DNA from 3 places in the Streptomyces griseiscabiei genome. Region 1 is predicted to be linked to each of the others. Evidence: riboswitches for the same ligand, from Rfam matches in the RefSeq annotation. Region 1 holds a riboswitch; each other region holds the start of a gene.
The links. Region 1 has a riboswitch for cobalamin ahead of J8M51_RS07865 (energy-coupling factor ABC transporter permease). Riboswitches for the same ligand answer to the same signal wherever they lie in the genome.
Positions count from the first base shown of each region.

Region 2: it holds a riboswitch for cobalamin, as region 1 does, so the genes downstream of both, J8M51_RS18900 (ribonucleoside-diphosphate reductase subunit alpha) here and J8M51_RS07865 (energy-coupling factor ABC transporter permease) in region 1, are expected to answer to the same signal.
Region 3: it holds a riboswitch for cobalamin, as region 1 does, so the genes downstream of both, J8M51_RS28705 (ABC transporter substrate-binding protein) here and J8M51_RS07865 (energy-coupling factor ABC transporter permease) in region 1, are expected to answer to the same signal.

Region 1 covers NZ_JAGJBZ010000001.1:1,799,906-1,807,207, reverse strand. The annotation lists gene J8M51_RS07900 (SDR family NAD(P)-dependent oxidoreductase) at 1-627, shown strand, start outside; gene J8M51_RS07895 (aldo/keto reductase) at 624-1,616, shown strand; gene J8M51_RS07890 (L-rhamnose mutarotase) at 1,644-1,955, shown strand; gene J8M51_RS07885 (amidohydrolase family protein) at 1,952-2,821, shown strand; gene J8M51_RS07880 (energy-coupling factor ABC transporter ATP-binding protein) at 2,803-3,645, opposite strand; gene cbiQ (cobalt ECF transporter T component CbiQ) at 3,647-4,402, opposite strand; gene J8M51_RS07870 (energy-coupling factor ABC transporter substrate-binding protein) at 4,409-4,792, opposite strand; gene J8M51_RS07865 (energy-coupling factor ABC transporter permease) at 4,804-5,523, opposite strand; cobalamin riboswitch at 5,554-5,736, opposite strand; gene J8M51_RS07860 (DUF1775 domain-containing protein) at 5,956-6,702, shown strand; gene J8M51_RS07855 (ABC transporter substrate-binding protein) at 6,844-7,302, shown strand, end outside.
Region 2 covers NZ_JAGJBZ010000002.1:291,404-298,705, forward strand. The annotation lists gene J8M51_RS18890 (hypothetical protein) at 1-566, shown strand, start outside; gene J8M51_RS18895 (ribonucleotide-diphosphate reductase subunit beta) at 573-1,580, opposite strand; gene J8M51_RS18900 (ribonucleoside-diphosphate reductase subunit alpha) at 1,637-4,039, opposite strand; cobalamin riboswitch at 4,163-4,298, opposite strand; gene J8M51_RS18905 (GNAT family N-acetyltransferase) at 4,362-4,868, opposite strand; gene J8M51_RS18910 (nucleoside hydrolase) at 5,016-6,005, opposite strand; gene mctP (monocarboxylate uptake permease MctP) at 6,297-7,302, opposite strand, start outside.
Region 3 covers NZ_JAGJBZ010000002.1:2,615,827-2,623,128, reverse strand. The annotation lists gene J8M51_RS28715 (DUF6215 domain-containing protein) at 1-579, shown strand, start outside; gene J8M51_RS28710 (RidA family protein) at 787-1,194, shown strand; cobalamin riboswitch at 1,293-1,499, shown strand; gene J8M51_RS28705 (ABC transporter substrate-binding protein) at 1,568-2,629, shown strand; gene J8M51_RS28700 (FecCD family ABC transporter permease) at 2,626-3,732, shown strand; gene J8M51_RS28695 (ABC transporter ATP-binding protein) at 3,795-4,622, shown strand; gene J8M51_RS28690 (cation:dicarboxylate symporter family transporter) at 4,756-6,204, opposite strand; gene J8M51_RS28685 (FAD-dependent monooxygenase) at 6,435-7,302, opposite strand, start outside.

The DNA of each region.
Region 1 (7,302 bases):
ACGGCCCCCCTGCTCGGCATCGAGGCCGATGTCTCCGACGACGCCTCCGTACGGGCCGCCGTCGCGGAGGCCGCCCAGCGGCTCGGCGGCCTCGACATCCTCGTCAACAACGCGGGCATCGGCGCCCAGGGCACCGTCGAGGACAACCCCGACCTGCAGTGGCATCGCGTCCTCGACGTCAACGTCCTCGGCATGGTCCGCACCAGCCGGGCCGCGCTGCCGCATCTGCGGAGGTCGTCCCACGCGGCGATCGTCAACACCTGCTCCATCGCCGCCACCGCCGGTCTGCCGCAGCGCGCCCTGTACTCCGCCAGCAAGGGCGCGGTCCTCTCGCTGACCCTGGCGATGGCCGCCGACCACGTCCGCGAGGGCGTCCGCGTCAACTGCGTCAACCCCGGCACCGCCGACACCCCCTGGGTCGGCCGGCTCCTCGACGCCGCCGACGACCCCGAGGCCGAACGCGCCGCCCTCAACGCCCGCCAGCCCCTGGGCCGGCTGGTCACCGCCGACGAGGTCGCCGCCGCCATCGTCTACCTCGCGAGCCCCGCCGCCGCCTCCGTCACCGGCACCGCCCTCGCCGTCGACGGCGGGATGCAGGGCCTCAGGCTCCGCCCGGCGACCTCATGAGGAGCACGACCCTCGGCCGCACCGACGTCCGCGTCACCGAACTGGCCTACGGCGCCGCCGGCATCGGCAACCTCTTCCGCCCGGTGCCGGACGAGGAGGCCGCCGCCGCGCTGGACGCCGCCTGGGACGCCGGGATCCGCACCTTCGACACGGCACCCCACTACGGCCTCGGCCTCTCCGAACGCCGCCTCGGCGCCGCGCTCCGGGGCCGCCCCCGGGAGTCGTACACGATCTCCACCAAGGTCGGCCGGCTGCTGGTGCCCGCCGACGGGGACGGCGACGACCTCGCCGACGGCTTCGCCGTTCCCGCCACCCACCTCCGGGTCTGGGACTTCAGCGCCGACGGCGTCCTGCGCTCCCTGGAGGCCAGCCTCGAACGGCTCGGCCTCGACCGGGTGGACGTCGTCCTCCTCCACGACCCCGACGACCACGCCGAACAGGCCCTCGACGAGGCCTACCCGGCACTCGAACGGCTGCGCGGCGAAGGCGTCGTCGGCGCGATCGGCGTCGGCATGAACCAGTCCGCCCTGCCCGCCCGCTTCCTGCGCGAGACCGACATCGACGTCGTCCTCCTCGCCGGCCGCTACACCCTCCTGGAACAGACGGGCCTCGCCGACCTGCTCCCCGAGGCCACCGACCGGGGCCGTAGTGTCCTCATCGGCGGCGTCTTCAACTCCGGCCTGCTCACCGACCCCAGGCCGGGCTCCACCTATGACTACGCGCCCGCCCCGGAACCCGTACTCGAACGGGCCCTGCGCCTGAAGGCGGTCACCGAACGCCACGGGGTGCCCCTGCGCGCCGCCGCCCTCCGCTTCCCCCTCGGTCACCCGGCCGTCGCGAGCGTCCTCACCGGCGCCCGCTCGCCCGCCGAGGTCCACGACACCGTGGAGCAGTCCCGGCTCCCCGTACCGGCCGCTCTCTGGGACGAGTTGCGCGCGGAGGGCCTGCTCGCCCCGAACACCCCCGTCCCGCCGCCGAATCAGCCGTAGTGAAGGAGCCGTCGTGAAGGAGACGTCGTGAGGGTCGCCCTGCACACCAAGGTCCGCGCCGACCGCGTCGAGGAGTACGAGGCGGCCCACCGGGAGGTCCCCGAGGAGCTGACCACCGCCATCCGCGCCGCCGGGGTGAGCGCGTGGACGATCTGGCGCAGCGGCACCGACCTCTTCCATCTGCTGGAGGTCGAGGACTACGCCGCGATGATCGCCGAACTGGAGAAGCTGCCGGTCAACATCGCCTGGCAGGCCCGGATGGCCGACCTCCTCGACGTCGTCCACGACTACTCGGCGGAGGGCTCCGACGCCGGGCTGCCCGTGGTGTGGGAACTGTGACCGGCGCCCACCCGGCCCCGGGCGTCGTCGACGCCCACCACCACGTCTGGGACCTCTCCGTCCGCGACCAGGACTGGATCACCGGCCCCGAACTCGCCCCGCTGCGCCGCGACTTCGCCCTCGGCGACCTGGAGCCGGAGGCGCGTGCCGCCGGGGTCACCGCCACGGTCCTGGTGCAGACGATCACCGTGCCCGAGGAGACCCCCGAGTTCCTGGCCCTGGCCGCCGGCAGCGACCTGGTCGCCGGGGTCGTCGGCTGGACCGACCTCACCGCGCCCGATGTCGCCGAGACCCTCGCCGGGCTGCGCGAAGGCCCCGGCGGCGAGCATCTGGTGGGCATCCGCCACCAGGTGCAGGGCGAACCCGACCCCCGCTGGCTGGTCCGCCCGGACGTCCTGCGCGGTCTGTCCGCCGTCGCCGGGGCGGGGCTCGGCTACGACCTCCTGGTCAAACCCCACCAGCTCCCGGCCGCCGTGGAGGCGGCGGCCCGGCTCCCCGAACTCGCCTTCGTCCTCGACCATGTGGCCAAGCCGCCCATCGCCTCGGGCGAACTGGAGCCGTGGGCGGGGGAGTTGCGACAGCTGGCCGCGCTCCCCAACACCTTCTGCAAGCTCTCCGGCCTGGTCACCGAGGCGGACTGGAGGACCTGGTCCGTCGCCGACCTCGCCCCGTACGCCGACATCGTGCTGGACGCCTTCGGCCCCGACCGGCTGATGTTCGGCTCCGACTGGCCCGTCTGCCGGCTCGCGGCGGACTACGCCCACGTCCTCGACACGGCCCACGAGTTGACGTCCGGACTGAGCGCGGCCGAACGGCACGAGGTCTTCGCGGGCACCGCCGTCCGCGTCTACGGCCTGCGGACCTGAGCCACGGCGGCCAGCTCCTCCGGCGTACGCGGCCCGGCCTCCTCCTCACCCAACAGCCCCTGTTCCCGCAGGTGTTGAGCGACGGCGATGCCCCACGGCAGCCGCAGTCCCGCCTGCCCGAGGAGATCCGTACGGGCGAGCATGGCGGCCACCGGGCCGGTGCGCGCGCCGGACGGGGTGAGCAGTGCCGCGTCGTCGGCCCAGCGCAGGGCGAGGTCGACGTCGTGGGTGGCCATCACGACGGTGGTGCCGGACCGGCGCAGCCCGTCCAGGGTGGCGAGGAGCCGCTCCTGCCCGTCGGGGTCGAGTCCGGCGGTCGGCTCGTCCAGGATCAGCACACGGGGCCGCATCGCGACCGCGCCCGCGATGGCGGTCCGCTTGCGCTGGCCGTAGGAGAGCAGATGGGTGGGCCGGTCGGCGAGCGCGGCGATCCCGAGGGCGCCGAGCGCCTCGTCCACCCGGGCCCGGACCTGCGCGTCGGACAGCCCGAGGTTGAGCGGCCCGAACGACACGTCCTGCGCCACGGACGCCGCGAACAGCTGGTCGTCCGGGTCCTGCACCACCAGCTGCACCGTCGTCCGCAGCCGGGTCAGCCCCTTGCGGTCGTACGTCACCGCCCGCCCCTCGACCGCCAACTCGCCGGTCCGGGGCCGCAGTCCACCGCTGAGCAGCCGCATCAGCGTCGTCTTGCCGCTGCCGTTGCGGCCCAGCAGGGCGAGCGCGCGTCCCTCCGGCACCGCGAAGTCGAGGTCGCTGAGCACGGGCGGCCCGTCCTCGTACGCGAAGGACGCGCCCCGCAGGGAGACCAGCACGGGCTCGCTCATGTCAGCGGCCTTTCCAGGACGAATCCAGTACGAGGGTGAGAGCGGCCACGGCCCCGAGCAGGGCCACGCTCGCCGTGGTGAAGCGGGCGGAGATCCGTGCCTCGGGGACCAGGACGCGCAGGGTGCCGTCGTAGCCCCGCCCCGCCAGTCCCGTCTGCAGGCGAGCCGCCCGGTCGAAGGCCCGGACGAACGCGGTGGCGCCGAGTCCGCCGAGCGAACGCCAGGTGGCCGCCCGGGTGGTGTGCCCGAGCCGGGCCGCCTGCGCCTCCCGGATCCGGCGCACGGAGTCCAGGAGGAGGAAGCTCATCCGGTACGTGACCAGTGCCACGTCCACGACGGGCGCGGGCACCCCGGCCTTCACCAGGCGCGGCAGCAGGTCCGACATGGGGGTGGTGAACGCGAACAGCAGGACGCCGAGGGAGGCCGCCGAGGTGCGCAGCAGCAGTTCCCCGGCGCGGACCGGTCCGCCGTCGGCCAGGGTCACGAACCCGTCGGGCCCGCCGACCTGGACGAGCAGCGGCAGCGCCCCGGTCACACAGAAACCCAGCGGCACCCGGTAGGCCCGCCACAGCCGGCGCCCCGGCACCCCGGCCGGGCCCAGCAGCACCACGAGCGCGGTCAGCAGGACCAGGGCCGCGCCCGGCCAGGGCGGCAGGGAGATCGCGAGCACGGTGAGGCCGAGCCCGAGCACGGCCTTGTCCACGGGATGGCGGCGGCGCCAGCGACTGCTGTGCGCCGCCGCGTCGATCGGCAGCACGAGGCGTCAGACCCGCCCGGCGGGGGACTCCCCGGCACCGGCACCGCTGGTCGAGCTGTCGTCACCGGCGCCCGCCAGCCCGGCCAGGGCCCGTGCCTCGCCCTGGCGCCGGCCCCGGTGGATGCCGAAGTAGTACGCGAGGACGCCCGCGCCGAGCGCGGCCTGCAGCGCGAACAGGGCCGACTCGATCTCACCGGACGGCGGCTCGTACAGCGGCGAGAACCACGGCTCGTAGTCCGGCTCGATCTCCGTGATCGCGGTCTCCGCCTCGGCGTCGGCGCCCGCGAAGGGCTCCTCCTTGTGGTCGCCGAGGCCGAGGGCCAGCGGCAGGACGGCGAGCGCGGCCACGACGAGCAGCAGCAGGGCGTTGATCTTCGTGTTCTTGCTCATCGTCTTCTTGTTCATCGGGCCACCGCCCCGGTCTCGGTCTCGGTCGCGGTCTCGGTGCGGTCGCGCTTGCCGGTCAGGAGCACGCCGAGCCGGGTCAGTTCGCCCTTGCTCGACTGCACCAGCAGCCGCATCACCAGCACCGTGAGCAGGCCCTCGCTGATCGCCAGCGGGATCTGGGTGACGGCGAAGATGGAGCCGAACTTGCCGAGCGCGCCCAGGAAACCGCTGCTCGGGTCGGGGAACGCGAGCGCCAGCTGCACGCTGGTGACGCAGTAGGTGACCAGGTCGGCGACGAACGCGCCGAAGAACACGGTGACCATCAGCGGCACGTCGAACCGCCGCAGCAGCCGGTAGATGCCGTACCCCGCCCAGGGGCCGGCGATCGCCATCGAGAAGACGTTGGCGCCGAGCGTGGTCAGCCCGCCGTGCGCGAGCAGCAGTGCCTGGAAGAGCAGGGTGATGGTGCCCAGGACCGCCATGATCGGTGGCCGGAACAGGATGGCGCCGAGTCCGGTGCCGGTGGGGTGGGAACAACTCCCGGTGACCGAAGGCAGCTTCAGTGCGGACAGGACGAAGGTGAAGGCACCGGAGGCACCGAGCAGCAGGGTGCTCTCGGGGTGCTCCTTGACCTCACGGGTGAGTGCCCGGACTCCGTGGACGACGAATGGCGCGGACGCGACGCCCCAGGCGATCGCGTGCGCCGGAGGAAGGAAACCCTCGGCTATGTGCATGGCTCAGCAGACCCTCTCCAGCACCTCGTGGATGGTTGACGCGCCTTGGCCGGTCTCCTGGCTTACGGGTACCACCGTCCGTGCTCCGCCTTCCCGGGTCCGAGGACCCAGTGGCTGTCCGTGAGGACCAGAGCCGGACTTCCCGATCACAGTGGCGAGGGCCGCACCGGCATGACACCGGATTTCCCGTTCACCAAGGCGTGGTGACAGTAGTGCCCAGATAAGGACGCTGACAAGCGGAGACGAGGGGCGCGCGGGCGCCGTGGAACAGCTCACACCACGGCGCACGCCCCACCGTCCCCACCCCGCGCACGAGCGCGTCCCCGGTGGCGGCGGTTGGCCGGAACCGATCGCACACCTGGTCGCCCTTGGCCACAGGTCCTGCCCTGCGCTTGAATTCACCCTTCACACCGTCGGCACAGGGAGTCCGCAGTGCACCGCCCGACCTTGGTACGCAGTTCGCGCCGTCTCGGCGTTCTCACCGCAGCCGCGCTCGCGGTCGCCGTCGCCACCGCGGGGCCGGCCGCGGCCCACGCGGAGGTCGAGGCGGAGGGCGCCCGCGCCCTCGACCAGAACGTCGACCTCACCTTCTCCGCCGAGTCGGAGTCGGCCTCCGCCGGCATCACCAAGGTGGAGGTGATCCTGCCCAAGGGCCTCGTCCCCGCCGACCTCACCTACAAGGAGGGCCCGGACGGGTGGAAGTTCGCCCCCACCGACCGGGGCTACACGGTGTCCGGCACCAAACTCGCGGTGGGCGAGGACGTCGAGTACGTGGTCACCGTACGGCAGTTGCCCGACGCGAAGTCGCTGGTGTTCAAGACCCTCCAGTCGTACAGCGACGGCAAGGTGGACCGCTGGATCGAACTGGAGGAGGAGGCGGAGGGCGACGGCCACGGCCACGGTCACCCGGCGCCCCGCCTGGACCTCAAGGCCGCCGCGCCCGGCGCCGAGGTCGTGAGCCCCACCCCCTCGGCGGACCCCACGACGGCTCCGCCCTCCCCCTCGCCCGAGAAGAGCGCCGAGGCCGCCACGCCGTCGGCGGAGGCCGCGGCGGACAGCACCGACGGCGACGACGGCGGCTCCCTGGCGGTCCCCCTCGGCATCGGCGCGGTGGTCCTGCTCGCGCTCGGCGGGGGCGCGTGGTGGTACCGGTCCCGCCGGAGCGGCACCACCACCTGAGGAGCCCGGGCCGTACGCCCGACGACGGCTGAGCCGAAACCCGCAGGTCACATCGCTGGACTGATGTACGACCCGCCGGGGTAGCCCTTACCTGCAATCAATGTGCAACAGCACTTCAGGCGCAGCAAGGGTGTGAGGCTCATGACGTCCCGACCGATACGAGGTGCCGCCGTCGCGGCGGCGGTGGCCCTCGGCGCCACCGCCTGCTCGGCGCCCGGCGGTGGCACCGACGGCGGCGGCCCGGCCGACTCCGTCGTGATCGGGGTGGCGTCCGAGCCGGACACCCTCAGCCCGCTCCTCGGCTACGGCAAGGACGGCAACTCGAAGATCTTCGACGGGCTGCTGGCCCGGGACGCCGACCTGGAACTGAGACCCGCCCTGGCGAAGGCGCTGCCCCAAGTGGCCGACGGCGGCCGGACGTACACCTACACCCTCCGCGAGAACGTCAAGTTCAGCGACGGCGAACCCCTGACCTCCGCCGACGTGGTCTTCACCTACCGGACCGTGCTGGACGCGAAGACCAACAACACCGCCCGCAGCGAACTCGACGCCGTCAAGGAGGTCCGGGCGGACGGCGACGACAAGGTCGTCTTCACCCTC
Region 2 (7,302 bases), on a different contig from region 1:
ATCTCAGCACGTTCAACCGGTCCAACGGCTACGGCTTCACGACCTGGGACGGCGACTCCAGCTGCAAGAAGCAGAGCTCGACGACCTCGGTCTGCACGGGAACGATGACGGTCGACCCGGGCTGGATCGCCGACAGCGACGACATCGACTCCAACCGCGTCGCCGGAGTCTGGCAGGTCAACGCCACGGTCAAGGCGAACGACGGCGACTACTGGATTTCCGACAACATCGCCCGATACAAGGTCAAGCGCGCCTCGGTCCTCACCACGGTGATCGCGCCCGAGAAGGTCGCCAAGGGCACGAAGGTCACCGTCGGAGGCAAGCTGACCCGGGCCAACTGGGAGACCCGCAAGTACGGCGGGTTCACCGGGCAGTCGGTCCAGCTGCGGTTCAAGAAGAAGGGCGCCGCCCGCTACACCACCGTCAGGACGGTGAAGACGGGCAGCGCCGGGAAGCTCGGCGCCAAGGCGACCGTCACGGCGGCCGGCAGCTGGCGCTGGTACTTCCCCGGCACGACGACGACCGCGAGGGTCACGTCGGCCGGGGACGCCGTCACCTTGAAGTAGCGCGGCTCAGAAGTCCTCGTCCAGGTCGACGGTGCCCTCCACCGCGACCTGGTACGCGGACGGCCGCCGCTCGAAGAAGTTGGTCAGCTCCTGGACGCCCTGCAGCTCCATGAAGGAGAACGGGTTCTCCGAGCCGTAGACCGGGGCGAAGCCGAGGCGGGTGAGGCGCTGGTCGGCCACACACTCCAGGTACTGCCGCATCGACTCGGTGTTCATGCCCGGCAGACCCTCACCGCACAGATCGCGGCCGAACTGCAGCTCGGCCTCGACGGCCTCCTTGAGCATGTCCGTGACCTGCTGCTGGAGCAGCTCGTCGAACAGCTCCGGCTCCTCCTTGCGGACGGTGTCGACCACCTCGAAGGCGAACGACATGTGCATCGTCTCGTCGCGGAACACCCAGTTGGTGCCCGTCGCCAGGCCGTGCAGCAGACCCCGGCTGCGGAACCAGTAGACGTACGCGAAGGCGCCGTAGAAGAACAGGCCCTCGATGCAGGCGGCGAAGCAGATCAGGTTGAGCAGGAAGCGACGGCGGTCCGCCTGGGTCTCCAGACGGTCCAGCTTCTCCACCGAGTCCATCCACTTGAAGCAGAACTCCGCCTTCTCGCGGATGGAGGGGATGCTCTCCACCGCCGCGAAGGCCGCCGCCCGGTCCTCCGGATCGGGGAGATAGGTGTCCAGCAGCGTCAGATAGAACTGGACGTGGACGGCCTCCTCGAAGAGCTGGCGGCTCAGATAGAGCCGTGCCTCGGGGGAGTTGATGTGCTTGTAGAGGGTCAGCACGAGGTTGTTCGCCACGATCGAGTCGCCCGTCGCGAAGAATGCGACCAGCCGGCCGATCATGTGCTGCTCGCCCTCGGAGAGCTTCGCCAGGTCGGCGACGTCCGAGTGGAGGTCGACCTCCTCGACGGTCCAGGTGTTCTTGATGGCGTCCCGGTAGCGCTCGTAGAAGTCCGGGTAGCGCATGGGGCGGAGAGTCAGCTCGAAGCCGGGGTCGAGCAGGTTCTGATCAGTCATCACAGTCGGCGCGAAGCGCCGTCCTCCAGAGGTGGTGGTCGGGTGGCGGGTGGGAATTACTGGCAGGCCTCGCACGACTCGGGGTTTTCCAGGGAGCAGGCGACGGCATCCGGGTCGGCCGCCTGCTGTACGGGGATGGTCTTCTCGGGCTGCTGCGCCTGGGTCTGGCCCTGGGCGGCGCGGGCGATCCGGGTCGCCGGGCGCGAGCGCAGGTAGTACGTGGTCTTCAGGCCCGACTTCCAGGCGTAGGCGTACATCGAGGAGAGCTTGCCGATGGTCGGCGTCTCCAGGAAGAGGTTCAGCGACTGCGACTGGTCCAGATACGGGGTGCGGGCGGCGGCCATGTCGATCAGACCGCGCTGCGGGATCTCCCAGGCCGTGCGGTACAGATCGCGGACGTCCTGCGGCACCCAGGTGAAGCCCTGGACCGAGCCGTTGGACTCGCGCAGCGCCTCCCGGGTCTGCGCGTCCCACACACCGAGCTTCTTCAACTCGGCCACCAGGTACGAGTTGACCTGGAGGAACTCACCGGACAGTGTCTCGCGCTTGAACAGGTTGGACACCTGCGGCTCGATGCACTCGTACACACCGGCGATCGAGGCGATGGTGGCCGTCGGCGCGATGGCGAGGAGCAGGGAGTTCCGCAGGCCCGTGGCCGCGACGCGCTCGCGCAGGGACGCCCAGCGCTCCGGCCAGGTCGGCTCGACGCCGTAGTGGTCGGGGTGCAGCACACCACGGGCCGTACGGGTCTTCTCCCAGGCCGGCAGCGGGCCGTTGCGCTCGGCGAGGTCGGCCGAGGCCTCGTACGCGGCGAGCATGATCCGCTCGGCGATCCGCGTGGACAGCGCCTTCGCCTCGGGGGAGTCGAACGGCAGGCGCAGCTGGAAGAAGACGTCCTGCAGACCCATCGCGCCGAGGCCGACCGGCCGCCACCTGGCGTTGGAGCGGCCCGCCTGCTCGGTCGGGTAGAAGTTGATGTCGACGACGCGGTCGAGGAAGGTGACGGCGGTGCGGACGGTCTCGTCCAGCCGCTCCCAGTCCAGGTCGCCCGTCGCCGGGTCGACGAACGCGCCCAGGTTCACCGAGCCCAGGTTGCAGACGGCGGTCTCCCCGTCGTCCGTGACCTCCAGGATCTCCGTGCAGAGGTTGGAGGAGTGGACGACATGGCCCGGCTCGGCCGTCTGGTTGGCCGTGCGGTTGGCCGCGTCCTTGAAGGTCATCCAGCCGTTGCCGGTCTGCGCGAGGGTGCGCATCATGCGGCCGTACAGATCACGGGCCGGGATGGTCTTCCGCGCCAGGCCGGCCGCCTCCGCCTTGCGGTAGGCCGCCTCGAACTCCTCGCCCCACAGGTCGACCAGCTCGGGCACATCGGCCGGGGAGAACAGCGACCACTTCTCGTCGGCGTTCACCCGGCGCATGAACTCGTCCGGGATCCAGTGCGCCAGGTTCAGGTTGTGCGTACGCCGGGCGTCCTCACCGGTGTTGTCGCGCAGCTCCAGGAACTCCTCGATGTCGGAGTGCCAGGTTTCCAGGTAGACCGCGGCCGCGCCCTTGCGCCGGCCGCCCTGGTTCACGGCGGCGACCGAGGCGTCCAGCGTCTTGAGGAACGGCACGATGCCGTTGGAGTGCCCGTTGGTGCCCCGGATCAGCGAACCGCGCGAGCGGATGCGGGAGTACGACAGACCGATGCCGCCGGCGTGCTTCGAGAGGCGGGCCACCTGGTGGTAGCGGTCGTAGATGGAGTCCAGCTCGTCGAGCGGGGAGTCGAGGAGGTAGCAGGACGACATCTGGGGGTGGCGGGTACCGGAGTTGAAGAGCGTGGGGGACGAGGGGAGGTAGTCGAGGCGGCTCATCAGCCGGTAGAGCGCGGCGACCTCGTCCAGGGCCCGCGGGGTGTCGTTCTCGGCGAGGCCGGCGGCTACCCGCAGCATGAAGTGCTGGGGCGTCTCGATGACCTTGCGGGTGATCGGGTGCCGGAGCAGATAGCGGCTGTGCAGCGTGCGCAGGCCGAAGTAGCCGAAGCGGTCGTCGCCCGCCCGGTCGATCATGGCGTCGAGTCGCCCGGCGTGCACGCGCGTGAACTCCGCCGTGCGGTCGGCGACCAGGCCCTCCCGGTGGCCCACCGCGACGGACTCGGTGAACGTCGTGACGCCCTGCGAGGCGGCCTCGGCGCGGATGCCGACGGCAAGCAGCCGGGCGGCCAGCTTCGAGTAGGCGGGGTCCTCGGAGATGAGGCCCGCGGCCGCCTCCGTGGCCAGCTCGCGCAGCTCCGACTCGTCGGCCCGAGCCGACCGGCCGCGCAGGGCGGCGGCGGCGACCCGGCCGGGGTCGGCGTCGGGGAGGTCGGCGGTCAGCTCGGTCAGGGTCCGCAGCAACGCGGTACCGGGACCGTCGGTCTCCGTCGCCGGAGTGGCGGAAGCCAGGTCGGCTGAAACCGGGTCGGCTGGCGCGATGGTCACGTGGGGCTCTCCCTCGCTCGGCAAGGGGCCTTGCGGAGGGCAGGCGGCTGCACACGAGCGCACGGGGGCGTCGCGTCCACCGGCCCATTCCACGAGGCCCGGACGTCAGGCACCCGGACCGGACGGCCGGGCGCGCTGTCGGCAGGTGTTCGGACTGAACATGCGTGCGCGAATGGAGACGTACACACGCGAGTACACCGTTGCGGGACAGTTCCGGATTCGCACCGGATTCCCCTGCGGCGACAGCGAGCATGAGCATACATCTAGTGCCGGGTCGCGGTGTCACCCCCACATGTTGTGTCGCTGTCGACTTCGCAGGGTGTCAGAGCGTCAACTCATAGGTGATCAGAGTGAGGTCGAGGAGGTCGGGAAGGGGGTTCCAGTCGCGCTCCGGTGTGCGGGTGAAGCCCAGGCGTTCGTAGATGCGGTGGGCCGCGTGCATGCTCCGCTGGGTCGACAGCACGAGGCGGGCGCAGCCCTCCACGGTCCGGGCGCGCTCCACACAGGCGCGCACGAGGGCCTCGCCGACACCCCGCCCGCGTGCTTCGGCGGCGACCGCGAGCATCCGTATCTCGGCCTCTCCCGGACGGGCGATGTCGGCCATGGGGCCGCCCGCCGGGACGAAGGTCACACCGCCGAGCACCCGGTCGTCCGCGAGGGCCACCAGGACGTCGGCCGCGGCGGCCCGCTTCGCCACGTCCCGCAGCTCACCGAGGTACGCGTCGCTCTCCCCGAAGTCCAGCAGTCCGTCGCCGAGGTAGGCCTGTGCGGTGATCTCGCCGAGGGTGGTGTACTCGTCGGCGAGCGCCCGCCTGATCGTGATGTCCATGCGTCGCAGTTTGCACGAGCGGGGGATCTGCGCGGCTCGGGTTTTCCACAGGGGGCGTCGTTCGTGTGACGATCGGACTGGGTTCTGATCCGAGGCCGGACCCGGGCCCGGACCGGGAGGGGTCGGGCTGGGGCGGGTCGGGATGGCTCAGGTCGCCGCTGGCCACCGCGGCAGCGTCGCCACGAAGTCCTTGCTGAAGTCGCGGGTGCCCGGGCCGAGGGCGACCCGGCCGGTGGCGCGGAGGCGGGCGGTCAGGGCGGGGGACTCGGAGTAGTAGACGCGCCGGGCGGCGGACGGGACGAACACGGTCTGCCCGCGCGTGAGTTCGCTTCCGCATTCCACGACGACCGCCCCGTCGGCCGCCTCGACGAACGCCTCGTCGCCGCAGACCCCCACGGCCAGCGGATCGTGCAGCGGACAGGTGCCGTCGCCGCCGTGGCGGGTGTAGGCCTCCATGTAGGTGCGCATCAGCCGGGCGGCGAGGGCCGTACCCGGGCCCGCGGCCTCCAGCGCGGCGAGGTCGGCGGGGCGGAACAGCCAGCGGTGCGAGGCGTCCAGGTCGACCATGGTGAACGGGATGCCCGAGGAGAGCACCACCTCGGCGGCGTCCGGGTCCGCCCAGATGTTGAACTCGGCGACGGGCGTGAAGTTGCCCGGGACCTGGGCGGCGCCGCCCATGAACACGAACCTGCGGACACGGCGGGCGAAGCCGGGGTCCTCCAGGAGGGCGATCGCCACGTTCGTGAGGGGGCCGGTGGCGCAAACGGTCAGCTCGCCCTCGTGTTCCCGGGAGAGCCGGAGCAGGGCCTGCGCGGAGGACTCCGTGAGGTGCGGGGCGGTCGAGTCGGGGAGGGTCTCGTGGCCGAGGCCTGCCGGGCCGTGGAAGGCGGAGGCCTCTCGGTAGGGGAGGCGGGAGAGGGGGCGGCCGGCGCCCCGGTGGACCGGGACGTCGGTGTCCATGCGGAGGGCTCTGGACAGGGCGCGGGCGTTGGCGTACGTCGCCTCGGCGGGGAGGTTGCCGCCGACGGATGTGTACGCCTTGAGGTCCCACAGGCCGGTTCCCAGGAGGTACTGGAGGGCTACGGCGTCGTCTATACCGGGGTCGCTGTCGAGGACGATCGGTGCGCGAGCGGTCACGGATTCAGCGTAGCCGGGTGTTTTTCGCCCCCGCCGCCCCTACCCGTCCCATCCCCAGGGGCTGCGCCCCTTCGACCCCCTTCTTTTCGCGCTCCGCGCGGGGGTGGGTGGGGACGTGCGGGTTCGGTGGGGCTTCTCGCGTAGTTCCCCGCGCCCCTGAAAGAGGCCCGCGGCCCTTTCGGGGCGAAAAGCAGGGGGCGCAGCCCCTGCTTTTCAGTGGCGCGGGGAACTGTGCGACCAGCCCCCACCCACCCGCACCCGACAACACACCCCGGCGGCGAAAGGCGGAGCCTAGTGGCTCGTCCCCGCTGTTGCCGGAGGCAGTTCCACCTGGACGCCCGCGTCGCCCGCGTCGGCCGTGTAGTCCTCGGGGCTGGTCTCGTCGATGCCGTCGGGGGCCTTGGCGGCGCGCAGGACGACGGTGAGGACGACGGTGACCACGACGTTGAGGACGAAGGCCGTCAGGCCGATGTAGCCGATCTCGCCGATGCCCGGGATCTCGGCGGAGGAGCCGCCGAAGTGCTTCTGGGTCGGCGAGGCCACCCCGTACGCGGCGATCGTCCCGTACAGCATGCCGACCGCCCAGCCGGCGAGAAGCGCCCAGCGGTGGCACCAGCGGGTGAACAGGCCGCCTACCAGGGCCGGGAAGGTCTGGAGGATCCAGATGCCGCCCAGCAGTTGGAAGTTGATGGCGACCGTCTTGTCCATGGTGAGGACGAAGGCCAGCGCGCCCACCTTCACCAGCAGGGACACCAGCTTGGAGACCTTGGTCTCCTGCGCGGGCGTGGCGTCAGGCCTGATGAAGTCCTTGTAGATGTTGCGGGTGAAGAGGTTCGCCGCCGCGATGGACATGATCGCCGCGGGCACCAGCGCGCCGATGCCGATGGCCGCGAAGGCGACGCCCGCGAACCAGTCCGGGAACATCGTCTCGAACAGCTGAGGGATCGCCAACTGGCCGTTCTGCACCTGGATCCCGGCCGCGATCGCCATGAAGCCCAGCAGCGCCAGCAGGCCCAGCATGAGGGAGTACAGCGGGAGGATCGTGGTGTTGCGGCGGATGACCTCGCGGCTCTTCGACGACAGCGTCGCCGTGATCGAGTGCGGGTACATGAAGAGCGCCAGCGCCGAGCCGAGGGCCAGCGTCGCGTACGTCCACTGGTTGGCGTCACCGGGGACGAGGGAGCCGCGCGGCTTGTCCGTCGCCGGGTTGGTCTGGCTGTACGCCTCGCCCGCCTTGGCGAAGATGTCGTCGAAACCGCCGAGCTTGATCGGGATGTAGATGATCGCCACCGCGATG
Region 3 (7,302 bases), on a different contig from region 1:
GGGACGCAGGAGTCCTCGGGACCGGCGACCTGCTCGGCCTCGGACGACGCCTCGCCGGCGCCGCGGGGCGAGGTCTCCGGTGCCCGGTTGTGCACCGCGCTGAACCGTTCCGACCTGCCGGGGCTCCTCGGCACCCCGACCGAGAAGGCGGTCACCGCCTCGGGCAGTGACAACGAGTCCACCTGGGCCGACGGCACGAAGACCGTCACCCCCGAAGCGACCGTCAGGCTGGACACGTACACCGTCGAGCTCTCGGCGTCGTACGACGACCTCCCGGTCGCCGAGTCGGTCGGCTATCTGGGCTCCGGCGCCGAGACCAGGAAGGTGCTCGGGCACACGGCGGCCCTGTACTCGGGCCAGACCATCGCCATCTCCTTCGGGTTCGACGGCGCCGACGCCGCGTCCGGCCCCGGTGGTGTCGCCCGTCGGCTGCTGGTCGCGACGGACCCGAAGGACAGTGGCAGCACCTTCGAACTCGTCATCTACCGCCAGGACTCCATGACACCCGACGACGAGGCCCTGTTCCGCGTCGCCGAGAAGGTCCTGCCGACGATCCCCGGGTGGAAACCCGCCGCCTGACTCGCCCGACCGCACGACCGCACGACCGCACGACCGCACGACCGCACGACCGCCTGAACTGCAGGGTCACCACGAGGTAACCCAGGCACCGAAAAGTGCGTTCTTCCACGTCAGCGGCCACTCTCCTACGGTTACCCGGTAACCACGAGAGAGCACGTGAACCCCACGTGTTGCCCTTCGGGCGCTCATGACGAGGAGACGTACGACATGGCCATCACCCTGGTGAACCCCGACGGACTGCCGAAGATCGACGCGTACCGGCAGGTGTCCGTCGCGACGGGCACGAAGCTGGTGTTCGTCGCGGGACAGGTCTCCTGGGACGCCGACCAGGTCACCGTCGGCGTCGGCGACCTGGCCGCCCAGGTCGAGCGGTGCTATCTGAACGTCGGCACCGCGCTGGCCGGAGCCGGGGCCTCCTTCGACGACGTGGCGAAGATCAACATCCATGTCGTCGACTGGACGCCCGACAAGATGCCCGCCCTCATGGAGGGCATCTCCCGGGCGGCCGGGAAGCTCGGGGTCACCGCCACCCCGCCCGCCACCCTCCTCGGCGTCGCGGCGCTGGACATCCCCGAGCATCTGGTCGAGATCGAGGCCACCGCGGTCGTCGACTGAACACGGCACGGCACGGCACGGCGAGGGCGGAGGGGCGGGCAGGCGGGCAGGCGGGCAGGCGGGCAGGCGGGCAGGTCAACGGGTGGGCCGGGGGCCTGTGATAGCTTGCCGACGCCAGTCGAACCCATGTGCGCGCATCGACGCGTACGGGTCAGGGAATCCGGTGTGAATCCGGAGCTGACGCGCAGCGGTGAGGGTGACGGGCGGGGCAACGGCCACTGGACGGCGGTCACGATCGCGGTCCGGGAAGGCGTCTCGTCCGGGTGAACCCGAGTCCGAAGACCTGCTGGCGGTCCCCGGCGCCGAGGGGTGCCCGGGACAGCTCCGTACGACCGGGCTTCGCGCATGAGCCCTCGACGCCGAAGGAAGTCCCGTGCCGATCGCACGTCCTGTCCGTCATGCCGTCCTCCTCCTGGCCGCCGGTTCGCTGCTGCTGACCGGCTGCGGGGGCTCCGGGTCCGCCGGGTCCGGCACGTCCGCCGCCGAGGGAGCGGCCCCGGGCGAGTCCACCGGTCATCCGGTCACCCTCGACAACTGCGGTGAGCGGGTGCGGGTGGACAGCCCGCCCGAGCGTGCCGTCTCCCTCAACCAGGGCACCACCGAGATCCTGCTCTCCCTCGGCCTCGCCGACCGCATGGCGGGCACCGCCACCTGGACCGACCCGCTGCCGAAGGCCCTGGAGAAGGCGAACGCGAAGGTGCCGCGGCTCGCCGACAACGCGCCCTCGTTCGAGAAGGTCCTGGACGCCGAACCCGACCTCGTCGTCTCCTCGTTCGCGTCCACCCTCGGCAAGGGCGGGGTGGCGACCCGCGCGGAGTTCGAGAAGCTCGGCGTCCCCACCTATCTCTCCCCCTCCGACTGCGTCGGCAAGGACAACAGCGGTGACGGCGACGGCGTCCGCACCGAGCCGCTGACCATGGACGCGGTCTACGGCGAAGTGCGCGATCTGGCGCGGATCTTCGGGGTCGAGAAGCGCGGCGAGAAGCTGGTGGCGGAGCTGAAGTCCCGGGTGGAGAAGGCGACCGCGGGCCTCGACGCCGAGGGCGTCACCGTCCTGTACTGGTTCGCCAACGCCCAGTCCCCGTACCTCGCGGGCTGCTGCGGGGCCCCCGGGGTCATCACCCGCGAACTGGGCGCGAAGAACGTCTTCGACGACACCGAGGAGGAGTGGCCCCAGGTCAACTGGGAGGCCGTCGCCGACCGCGACCCCGACGTCCTCGTCATCGGCGACCTGGTCCGCGAGGAGCAGACGGCGGAGACGGCAGCGAAGAAGATCGAGTTCCTGGAGTCCGATCCCGTCACCAGGAACATGACGGCGGTGAAGAAGAAGCGGTACGTGCTGCTGTCCGGGCAGGCGATGAACCCGACCGTGCGGACCGTCGAGGGCGTGGAGAAGGTGGCGGCGGCGCTCCGCGAGTTCGGCCTCGCGGGATGACCGGTGCAAAGGCCCACGTACGGACGGGGACGGCGGGGAAGGGGACGGCGGGGAAGGGGGGAACCGCCGGTCCGGCGCCGCTCGTCGTACGGGTGCTGCGGCGGTCGGTGGCGTGGACGGCCGGGCTCGTGGCGCTCGCGGTCTCCGTGGCCGTGGCGATCACCATCGGGCCCGCGGACATCGGCGTGGTCGACGTCTGGTCCACGGTGGTCGCCCATCTCGGCTGGGGGCACACGGAGTTGACGCCCATCCGGGACGGCATCGTGTGGAATCTGCGGCTGCCGCGCACGCTGCTGGCCGCCGTGTGCGGGGCCGGACTGGCGGTGTGCGGCGCGGTCATGCAGTCCCTGCTGCGCAATCCGCTGGCCGATCCCTTCGTGCTGGGCGTCTCCTCCGGGGCGTCGACCGGCGCCGTCGTGGTCGTGGTGCTCGGCGTGGGCGGCGGTGCGCTGTCGGTGTCCGGGGGCGCGTTCCTGGGCGCGGTGGTCTCCTTCGGGCTGGTGCTGCTGCTCAGCCAGACGCTGGGCGGCAGCACGGACCGCGTGGTGCTCGTCGGTGTCGCGGCCATGCAGCTGTTCTCCGCGCTCACCTCCTTCATGGTGATGACCGCCGCCGACGCCGAGACGACCCGCGCGGTGCTGTTCTGGCTGCTCGGCTCGCTCAGCGGGGCGGACTGGACGGATGTGACGGTGTGTCTGGCCGTGCTGGTCGTGGTGCTGCTGGTCTGTCTGGGGCACAGCCACGCGCTGGACGCGTTCGCGTTCGGGCAGGACGCGGCGGCCTCGCTCGGTGTCTCCGTGGCCCGCACCCGGCTGGTCCTGCTGTGCGTCACCGCGCTGCTGACGGCGGCCCTGGTCGCCTCGGCCGGGGCGATCGGCTTCGTCGGGCTGGTCCTGCCGCACGCCGCCCGCGCGCTCACCGGGTCCGGGCACGGACGGCTGCTGCCGGCCACCGCCCTGGCCGGGGCGGTGTTCCTGGTGTGGGTCGACACCCTCGCCCGTACCGTCCTTGATCCGCAGGAGGTCCCGGTGGGTGTGGTGACGTCCCTCATCGGCGTCCCCGCCTTCGTCGCCATCATGTACCGGACCAGGAGCAGCCGATGAACGACCGGGCCGCCACCACGGACGCCGTGGAAGCCACGGACTCGATGGATGCGATGCATGCGATGGATGCGACAGGGACGGCCGGGCTGCGCGCCGAGCGGGTCTCCCGCAGCGCCGACGGCACGTTGATCCTGGACGGGGTCAGCCTGGCGCCGCGTCCCGGGACCGTCACCGGACTGCTCGGCCCCAACGGCTCGGGCAAGTCCACGCTGCTGCGTCTGCTCGCCGGGGTCATCGCGCCGGCCTCGGGCGTCGTCACCCTCGACGGCGAGCCGCTCGACCGGGTGGGCCGCCGCGCGGTCGCCCGGCGGATCGCCGTGGTGGCCCAACAGTCCGACACCCAGGTCGAGTTGACCGTCCTGGACGTCGTACGGCTGGGCCGTGTCCCGCATCGCCGGGCCTGGGCGCCCGTCGCCGCCGACGACGAGGAGGCCGTCCGTACGGCGCTGGCCCGCACCGGTCTGACCGACAAGGCCCACCGGTCCTGGCACACCCTGTCCGGCGGGGAGCGCCAGCGGGTCCAGATCGCCCGCGCCCTGGCCCAGGAGCCGCACGAGCTGCTCCTGGACGAGCCCACCAACCACCTCGACATCCAGCACCAGCTGGCCCTGCTGACCCTGGTCGGCGACCTCCGCCTCACCAGCGTCGTCGCCCTGCACGATCTGAACCTCGCCGCGATGTACTGCGACCGGCTGGTGATCCTGAAACAGGGCCGCGTCGTGGCCGTCGGCGCCCCCCACGACATCCTCACCGAGTCCCTGATCGCCGACGTCTACGGCGTACGGGCCACGATCACCCGCCCCGGCCCCACCGACCGGCCGCACATCCGCTTCCTGGGGCCACTCGCCCGAGGGGGCGGGGCGGACGGGGGTGAGGGCGGGGTTGGGTGAGGCCGGCCGGGGGCGAGGCCGACTGGGGACGGGGGCGGTGGGGAGGCCACGCCTGAAGGGAATCGTGGCTCAAGTCGCCCGCGCCGGGCGGACCACGACCCCACGACTTCGCCAGGTCCGGGCGAACTCCCGCTCAAGGTGTCTCCAGCGGGCGGTTCTTGCTCGGCTCGGCCTGGGCCTCGGCGGGTTCGCGGGGGCCGACGAGGGCCTCGCGCGGGGCCGCGAGGCCGGACTTGAGCGGGGCCTCCGGTCCGGCGGCGGGCAGGGGCTCAGGTGCGGCCGCGGTGCCGCTCGGTTCGCCGTGGGGCTCGTCGTCCGACTCCTCCACGAAGGGCATCTCTCCGCCCAGTACCTTCTTCGCGCGGGCCGTGTCGAGGGCGCCCTCCCAGCGGGAGACGCCGAAGGCGGCGACGCAGTTGCCGAGGAGGTTGGTGGCGACGCGCATGGAGTCCATGATGCGGTCGACGCCGAGGAGGAGGGCGACCGCGCCGGCGGGGATGACCCCGAGCGCGGAGGCGGTCGCGGAGAGGGCGAGGAAGGCCGAACCGGGGACGCCCGCCATGCCCTTGCTGGTGAGCATCAGCATCAGGACGACGGTGACCTGCTGGCCGAGCGTGAGGTCGACGCCGACGGCCTGGGCGATGAAGAGCGTGGCGATGGAGAGGTAGATGGACGCGCCGTCGAGGTTGAAGGAGTACCCCGTGGGCACCACGAGCCCCACGGCGTCGTCCCGGCACCCGGCGTGGCGCAGCTTCTGCATCATGCGGGGCATGACGGTCTCGCTGGAGGCGGTGCCCAGCGCGAGCAGCATCTCCTCACGGGTGTAGCGGACGAACTGCCACAGGCTCAGCCCGGTGACCGCCTTGAGCACGACCGCGAGCAGCAGCAGGAACAGCGCGGCCACGCCGTAGCAGACGGCGATGAGCTTGCCGTACGTCGACATCACGCCCAGCCCGTACTGCCCGACGAGGTGGGCGGTGGCCCCGAAGACGGCGAGCGGGGCGAGCTTCATGATGAAGCCGACGATCGCGAAGACGACCTCCTGCGCCTGCTCGACGGCGGGCAGGATCTTGGGCACCTTGGTGTGGCCGAGATGCAGCAGCGCGGCGCCCACCAGACAGGCCAGGACCAGGACCTGGAGCAGCGAGTTCTCGGCGAAGGCGCCCACCGCGCTCTCGGGCAGCGCGTGCAGCAGGAACTCACTGGTCGACGGCAGCGAACCGCCGCCCGTCCGGTCGTCGACCGCTCCGGCGTCGAGCTTGGCCGGGTCGACGTTCATCCCGGCGCCCGGGGCGAAGAGGTTGCCCGCGACCAGGCCGATGAGCAGGGCGAACGTGGTCGCCACCTCGAACCAGATCAGGGCCTTGAGGCCGATCCGCCCGAACGCCCGCAGATTCCCGGCCTTGGCGATGCCGGTGACGACGACACAGAACACCAGCGGCGCGATCACCGCCTTGATGAGCCTCACGAAGCCGTCGCCCAGCGGTTGGACGGCCGTGCCCACATCGGGCCAGAGCCGTCCCACGAGAAGCCCGAGCGCCAGGGCGAGGCCGACCTGAAGGAACAGTGAGGTGCGCAGCAGACGGGCGGCGCGGCGTGGCAGGGACGGTGACGATGACGGGACGGACAGCGACACGGGCTTCCTCCGAGCTTTCTTCCGCTATTCGGAAGGAGACTTCCGAAACACGCCCGTAACTATGGATCAACAGGAGACTCCACAGAACCCCGTGGAGTCTCCTCGCTGAAATATTGGATGTTCGTCCGAAAAGGACACCCCGTGCCACCGACAGCCGTCTCCGCCTGCGCGCTCGCCTACGCCTCGTCGATCCCCCACGCGCCCGCGTGCGGGCCGAACTCGTTCTCCGCCGCCCGCGCGGCCAGCCGGGCGTCGCGGGCGAGCGCCTCCGGCCCGTCCGGGAGGTGGTAGTCCTCACCGGCCCGCGCCGACCCGGCCTGCACCCGTGTGGCGGTGGCCAGCCGTCGGCGCACGTACCGGTCGAGCGCGTCGGGCACGTCGGCCGGTGCCGCGCCCGTGAGGCAGTCACCGAGGACGGCCGCGTCGACGAGGGCCTGGGCGGCACCCTGGGCCTGGAAGGGCACCATGGCGTGGGCGCTGTCGCCGAGCAGCGTGACCCGGCCGACGTTCCAGCGGGCGAGCGGGGCGCGGGTGTGGATGCCCTGGCGGAGCACCGTGCCGGTGCGGCCGAGGACGTCGCGCACCCGGGGGTCCCACCCCTCGAACGCGCGCAGTTGCTCCTCCGGCTCGGCGCGGGCGGTCCATGACTCGCGGGCCGCGTCGGTGCCGACGACGCCCACGACGTTGAGCAGTTCGCCGCCCCGTACCCAGTAGTGCACGACGTGCCGTCCGGGTCCGAGCCAGAGGGCGTACTCCGGGAGGTCGAGGTCGGCCACCCGCTCGGCCGGCACCAGCGAGCGGTAGGCGGCGGTCCCCGAGAACAGCGCCTCGTCGGCGCCGAAGAGCCATCGGCGGGCGGCGGATCGTATACCGTCCGCGGCGACGACCAGGTCCGCCGTCAGCCGGTCGCCGTCGGCCGTCGTCACCCGCGCGGAGGTGTCGTCCTGGTCGATGCCCACGGCGACGGTGTCCAGCCGCACCGCGGCGGGCGGCACCGCGGCGGCGAGGGCCTGGTGCAGATCGGCCCGGTGGACCTGGAGATAC